Regions from separate parts of the Paenibacillus sp. FSL H8-0315 genome, predicted to be linked through region 2. Evidence: predicted binding sites of a transcription regulator. Region 2 holds the regulator's gene; each other region holds the start of a gene.
The links. Region 2 encodes Rex, which represses fermentation and respiration genes when NADH is low (regulators of the CRP and FNR family bind a similar motif). Its sites were predicted from a motif close to TTGTGAAATATTTCACAA; they were not measured.

Region 1: a site for Rex is predicted at 1,355-1,372, ahead of MHB56_RS14230 (cytochrome ubiquinol oxidase subunit I). Genes of this name have one in related genera too.
Region 3: a site for Rex is predicted at 1,361-1,378, ahead of nadA (quinolinate synthase NadA). Genes of this name have one in related genera too.

The regions. Positions count from the first base shown of each region.
Region 1 is NZ_JBBOTA010000001.1:3,275,844-3,278,122, forward strand. It holds gene MHB56_RS14230 (cytochrome ubiquinol oxidase subunit I) at 1-1,293, opposite strand, end outside; gene MHB56_RS14235 (cold-shock protein) at 1,516-1,743, opposite strand; gene MHB56_RS14240 (cold-shock protein) at 1,837-2,037, opposite strand.
Region 2 is NZ_JBBOTA010000001.1:1,114,868-1,117,146, reverse strand. It holds gene dinG (ATP-dependent DNA helicase DinG) at 1-609, shown strand, start outside; gene MHB56_RS04800 (redox-sensing transcriptional repressor Rex) at 746-1,399, shown strand; gene MHB56_RS04795 (amidohydrolase) at 1,386-2,279, shown strand, end outside.
Region 3 is NZ_JBBOTA010000001.1:3,392,432-3,394,710, forward strand. It holds gene ftsH (ATP-dependent zinc metalloprotease FtsH) at 1-1,189, shown strand, start outside; gene nadA (quinolinate synthase NadA) at 1,449-2,279, shown strand, end outside.

The DNA of each region.
Region 1 (2,279 bases), 2.2 Mb from region 2:
CACTAATCCTAGAATTAAATAAATCGTTGTAAAAGAAATCACGGAGAACAGAACTTGACCACTTGTAATATTAGGCGACACACTGTCTTCCGTTGTCATCAGTCCGAATACCGTCCATGGCTGACGCCCGAATTCGGTCATAACCCAACCGGCTGTATTCGCAATCGGAGGAAGCAACAAGCCCCATAACATAAACCGCATAAACCAAGTGTTCGGACGGTCCATTTTTTTGCGCCACATTAAGTACATAGCGTACATTCCCAATACAATCATTAACGTTCCTGCTAGAACCATGATCCGGAAACTCCAGAATGTCGTACGTACAGGTGGAATATAGTCACCGGGGCCATAGGTTTGCTCATACTCCGCTTGCAGCTCAAGCATACCTTTAACTTCACCGGAAAATTTACTGTATGAAAGGAAACTCAGCATATAAGGAATTTGAAATTCTCCACTACTAATTTGATTCTTTGGATCAATGTTTGCCCATACGGTCCAAGGTGCCGGGTCACCACTCTTACCCCACAGTCCTTCGGAAGCTGCCATTTTCATTGGTTGAGTTTCAACCAAATATTGCGCTTGGGCGTGACCAGCAACAGCTACACCAATAGAAGAAATAATCCCTACGATGGCTGCAATCTGAAAAGACTTCTTAAAGAAAGAAACCTCTTGTTTCTTCAATATTTTATAAGCACTAATACCAGTTACAAGAAAAGCACCTGTTGCATAAGCAGCCAGTACTGTATGTGGGAATTCAACCAGCAATTGTCCGTTCGTAATAAGCGCGAAGAAATCATTCATTTCTGCACGTCCATTATTTATCTCAAAACCCACAGGATGCTGCATAAAAGAGTTAGCCGCTAGAATCCAGAATGCAGATAACATCGTACCGAATGCTACCAGCCAGATGGACAGTAAATGTACTCGCTTGGACACCTTATCCCAGCCGAATATCCATATCCCAATAAAAGTAGACTCCAGAAAAAAGGCTGCCAATGCCTCAACTGCAAGCGGAGCCCCGAATACATCACCCACAAAACGTGAATAATCGGACCAGTTCATCCCGAACTGAAATTCCTGCAAGATTCCTGTAACTACCCCTACTGCAAAATTGATGAGGAATAGCTTTCCCCAGAACTGCGCCATTTTTTTGTACTCTTCATTACCTTTTCTAACGTACATTGTCTCCATGATTGCAATCAAGAGCGCTAGTCCGATTGATACCGGTACAAAGAAATAGTGGAATATTGTCGTCGACGCAAATTGTACACGCGACAGCATTACTGTATCCATATTTGTCCCTTCCTTCTCCCCTTTTCGTTAATTATATTCTGTCAAAAATTTAAACTTCTTTTTGTGATAAATGTCACATAAAGATAGTCATTTAACGGTGAAATTCAAATGATTTGTGACAAAGATCACAATTTAGCATAAAGAAAGCAAAAAAAATAAGACGGTTTACCCGTCTTGAGTGGTTCGTCGTTCTATTAAATGCTTGACTCATTTAGGTATTGGTTAGATGGAAATACCCTTCTTCAGCGATTTGAGATCGCCATTCGAATTAAGCAATTGGGGTAGCATCTTCGTGCTGCGAACCATTGGAGAGTCACATAGACGGCAAGAAGGCGCATGTTCAAATGCGAAATTATCCCTCATCCATCCGTTGCATCCCTCATTGGTACATGCCCAAATTGCGGTATTTTCTTCCGGTATTTCTTCCAAAGGTTTCTTCCGGTAGTTCATTGCCGTTCCTCCCATCCTGTAAGTCAAATAGTGAGTAACTAGATATAAAAAGACCGTCCCAACTTTCACAAGCTGGGACGGTTTCTTCTATTATTACAGTTTTACAACGTTTTCGGCTTGTGGTCCACGGTTGCCTTGAACAACGTTGAATTCAACGCGTTGGCCTTCGTCCAAAGTTTTGAAGCCGTCGCCAGTGATTGCGCTGAAGTGAACGAATACGTCGCTTCCGCCTTCAACTTCGATAAATCCGAATCCTTTTTCTGCGTTGAACCATTTAACTGTACCTGTTTGCATGTGTGTTACCTCCACAAATTTAAATTAATATGTTCTTTTTATCTTCAAACAAAGAAAAAATTCACACATTGAAAAAGGTTGTATTACCAAATATGACAGCCCTTTTCAATGCGAGAATTAGGGACTAAATGTATGATTGATATCATATTACCACACCTGATTAGCAAAGGCAAGCAAGCATCCGAATATATCCGTTTTTGCCCTAATAAGTATTACCTTCCAATGTAAGGGCTGCCACTTAG
Region 2 (2,279 bases):
GATGCTCGATTTGTCGATACACTCGTACAGTCATTATCGGAAGCTGCTAAAACAACACGTGGGCGGATGCTGGTTCTGTTTACTTCTTATAAAATGCTGCGTCAGGTATATGATCCGCTTAAAGAGGCTTTGGCCTCACAAGAGATTACGGTGCTTGGTCAAGGCGTGGAAGGTGGCAGCCGGAGTAAGCTGATCCGCCGCTTTCAGGACAGTGCAGCATCCGTTCTGCTGGGGACGAGCAGCTTCTGGGAAGGTGTAGATATTCCAGGTGAAGCACTGACTTGCCTGGCCATCGTGAGACTTCCGTTTCAACCGCCGAATCACCCGTTGGCGGAAGCGAAGTCGGAGTTATTGCAGGCCCAGAAGAAGAATCCGTTCATGAAATTATCTGTTCCTCAAGCGGTTATTCGTTTTAAGCAGGGATTCGGAAGACTGGTTCGCACGGCGCAGGATCGCGGAATAGTTATTGTTTATGATACAAGGGTTATTGAATCTCATTACGGAAAGTATTTCCTTTATTCATTGCCTGGTCCCAAAATGGAGCATATGCTTACTGATCAAATGGTCCCTCGCATAGCGGAATGGCTAGAGGATGGCGGCGCTTCTTAAAACGCTCGTCTTCAGTTTAGCTTTAGCTCCTCCTTATCCTTAAGGGCGGTCTGTTACAGTACCGCCCTTAGTAAGGAGAGGTAGACGTTTGAATATGGATTTACACAAGAACATTATTATTTTTAGGAGGAAAAATATGAAATCGGATAAAATATCAGAAGCCGTTGTTCGCAGACTACCTGTGTACTTGCGTTTTTTGAATGATCTCCAGAATCGCGAAATATTAACAGTTTCCTCTCAGGAACTTGGACAAAAGCTTGATCTTAATCCCGCACAGATTCGTAAGGATTTAGCATATTTTGGTGACTTCGGCAGAAAAGGTATCGGCTACGATGTAACGTATCTTATTGAGAAAATCCGTCATATCCTAAAGCTGGATCAACAGCTTAATGTAGCTTTAGTTGGAGCAGGTAATCTCGGACATGCCTTGTCTAATTACAATGCATATCTTAAAGATACTATGAAAATCACGGCTATATTTGATTCGTACGCTCCTAAGGTTGGACGTAAGATCAACTCCCTTACTGTGCAACCGATGGATGAACTAGGCAGCACGATTCGTGAGCAAGGTATTCGCATTGCCATTATTACCGTACCTGATTCAGAAGCTCAAAATGTAGCAGATATTCTCATTTCTTCTGGGATTGAAGCGATTTTGAACTTTGCCCCTGTGATTCTGAAGACACCACCGAATATCCGGGTGCATGCAGCTGATTTTACAACTGATCTGCAAAGTCTTGCTTATTACTTGCGGGATGGAAAGGAAGAAAGCGAACATGAACAACAATAAAACGATAATTAAGGGCGGGTATTTTCTGACTCCGGGAACGGATGAGCCGGTTCTGAGTGGATATATGACTATTGAAGATGATTTAATCACTTACATAGGAAAAGAAGAGCCTCAGATGGAAGCTGGAGTGCAAGTGGTTGATGGCAGCCGTCTGCTGTTCATGCCTGGACTTGTAAACACACATGGTCATGCGGCGATGTCTTTGCTGCGTGGATATGGAGATGATTTAGCGCTACAAGTGTGGCTTCAGGAGAAGATGTGGCCGATGGAGGAAAAGTTCACCGGTGATGATGTATACTGGGGAACCTCCTTATCTGTATTGGAAATGCTGAAGGGTGGAACTACGACCTTCCTCGATATGTATGATCATATGGACCGAGTAGCCGAGGTAGCTGAGTTATCAGGTATCCGTTCCGTATTGATGCGTGGTGTGATCGGGTTATGTCCAGAGGATGTACAGAATCACAAGCTTGCGGAAGCGATTTCTTTTGCCCGTAACTGGCATGGAAAGGCTGACGGTAGAATTACTACTATGATCTCGCCACATGCCCCTTATACTTGCCCTCCGGACTTCCTGGTTAAGTTCGTGCAGGCAGCGCATGATCTGGATTTACCGATGCATACGCATATGTCCGAAACGAAACGTGAAGTGGAACAAAATGTGGCGGATTACGGGTTGCGTCCTGTAGCTCACTTAGAGAAGCTTGGAATGTTCACACGTCCCTCGATAGTTGCACATGGTGTTCATTTAAATGATGAAGAGATTGAGATCTTGGCTCGCCATAATGTGGGTGTATCTCATAATCCGGGCAGTAATTTGAAGCTGGCTAGCGGAGTGGCTCGGGTTACTGATCTTCTAAAAGCTGGTGTGAAGGTGTCT
Region 3 (2,279 bases), 2.3 Mb from region 2:
GCTTAACCAATTGCTGGTTGAGATGGATGGATTCGGTGGTAACGAAGGCATTATTATTGTAGCGGCGACTAACCGCGCTGATATACTTGATCCGGCATTGCTTCGTCCAGGACGTTTTGACCGTCAAATTACGGTTGACCGTCCTGATGTGAAAGGCCGTGAAGCTGTACTTAAGGTTCACGCTCGTAACAAACCGCTTACGAAAGATGTAAGACTGGATGTTGTTGCTAAACGCACAACCGGATTCACAGGTGCTGATCTGGAGAATCTGCTGAATGAGGCAGCTTTGCTAGCTGCACGTCGTAACCGTAAAGATATTTCCATGATTGAAGTGGATGAAGCTATTGACCGTGTTATCGTAGGTACTGAGAAACGCAGCCGTGTGATCAGTGACCGCGAGAAACGTATTGTAGCTTATCATGAAGCAGGCCATACTATTGCTGGTTACTTCCTTGAGCACGCCGATATGGTGCATAAAGTTACTATTATCCCACGCGGACGTGCAGGCGGATATGTTATTATGCTTCCGAAGGAAGATCGGATGATCGTTACCAAGCAGGAGCTTTTGGATAAGGTTACTGGATTACTTGGTGGACGTGTTGCTGAAGAATTGTTTATTGGTGAGATCGGTACGGGTGCATACAGTGACTTCCAACAGGCTACGCGCATCGTGCGTGCCATGATTATGGAGTACGGTATGAGCGATAAGCTTGGACCTATGCAGTTCGGATCTTCTCAAGGTCAAGTATTCTTGGGTCGTGATATTGGGCATGAACAGAATTACAGTGACTCCATTGCTTATGAGATTGATCAGGAAATGCAGAACTTTATTACTTCGAGTTACGAACGTTGTAAAGATCTGTTGATCAAACACTCCAAAGAAATGCACTTGATTGCCAATACATTACTTGAGAAAGAAACACTTGAGCTTGATCAGATCACACAACTGATTGAACAAGGATTCCTTTCCGAGGATGGTAAACCAGAGGGTGGCGAAGGTGTTGCCCATGAAGTTGGCGAGCCTGTCATCGACAATATCGGTGATGTGCGAGTTCGCATTCAAGGCAAGCCTGAGGATGAACAGTCCACACTTCCTGACCTATCGAAGGATATCCCGAATAACCCTGATTCTGAGGGTAATGACGGTTCTGACGATGACAATAAAGGTGGGGGCACTAGCCTTACCTAATTGGGTCCACCATTCATATGATGTAAATTTATCCGGAGAACGTAACTGTTCTCCGGATTTTTTATTTTAATTTTTAAGGGATTCTATGCCTTAAAGCCTGTCCAGTTACATTGACAGGGGCTGGAACGTTGTGTACATTAGTGATTAATATTACTTACTATTTATATCAGCATGTTCATTTTTTCACCATGATGGCGCATGCCATTTGATAACATCATGTCGGCGAAAAGCCGCGAGGATTTAAGGGGGAGAACAATCGGTGGAAGCTCTGGCGCTTGAGCGCAAGCAGGAACAGAATCGAGAACTTCGTATACGTCTTGAACAGCTTAAAAAGGAACGAAACGCAATCATTTTAGCTCATTATTATCAACGTGATGAAATTCAGGAGGTTGCCGATTTCCGGGGCGACTCTTTTTTACTCGCTCAGAAGGCTGCAGAGACAGATGCAGAAGTTATTGTATTCTGCGGTGTTCATTTCATGGGGGAAAGTGCAAAAATTCTAGCCCCGAACAAAACCGTCCTTATTCCTGATGAACGTGCAGGCTGTCCAATGGCAGATATGGTCAATGTAGACGGTTTGCGTAAGCTAAAAGCTCAACATCCAAATGCTAAAGTAGTCACTTATATCAACTCGTCCGCCGAGATTAAAGCAGAAACCGATATTTGTTGTACCTCTGCTAATGCTGTGAAAGTAATCGAATCCCTTGATGCCGAAGAGATTATTTGGGTCCCAGATAAGAATCTTGGTCAATATGTACAAGATCAGACGGGCAAGAAGCTGATTATTTGGGAAGGCTATTGCAACACTCACGACATGTTGACCGTCAAAGATGTAGTAGAAATGAGAGCAAAATATCCAGATGCGGAATTTGTAGTTCATCCAGAGTGTCGTCCTGAAGTAGTCGCCATGGGTGACTATGTAGGCAGCACTACATCAATTCTGGAGTATTGCCGGAAATCGGATCGTAAGCAATTTATCGTTGGAACGGAAGATGGTACCGGATATCAGCTTCGTAAGGATAGTCCAGATAAAGAATTCCATTTTGCTACCAAATTTCTTGTTTGTCCTAATATGAAAGTTAATAATCTA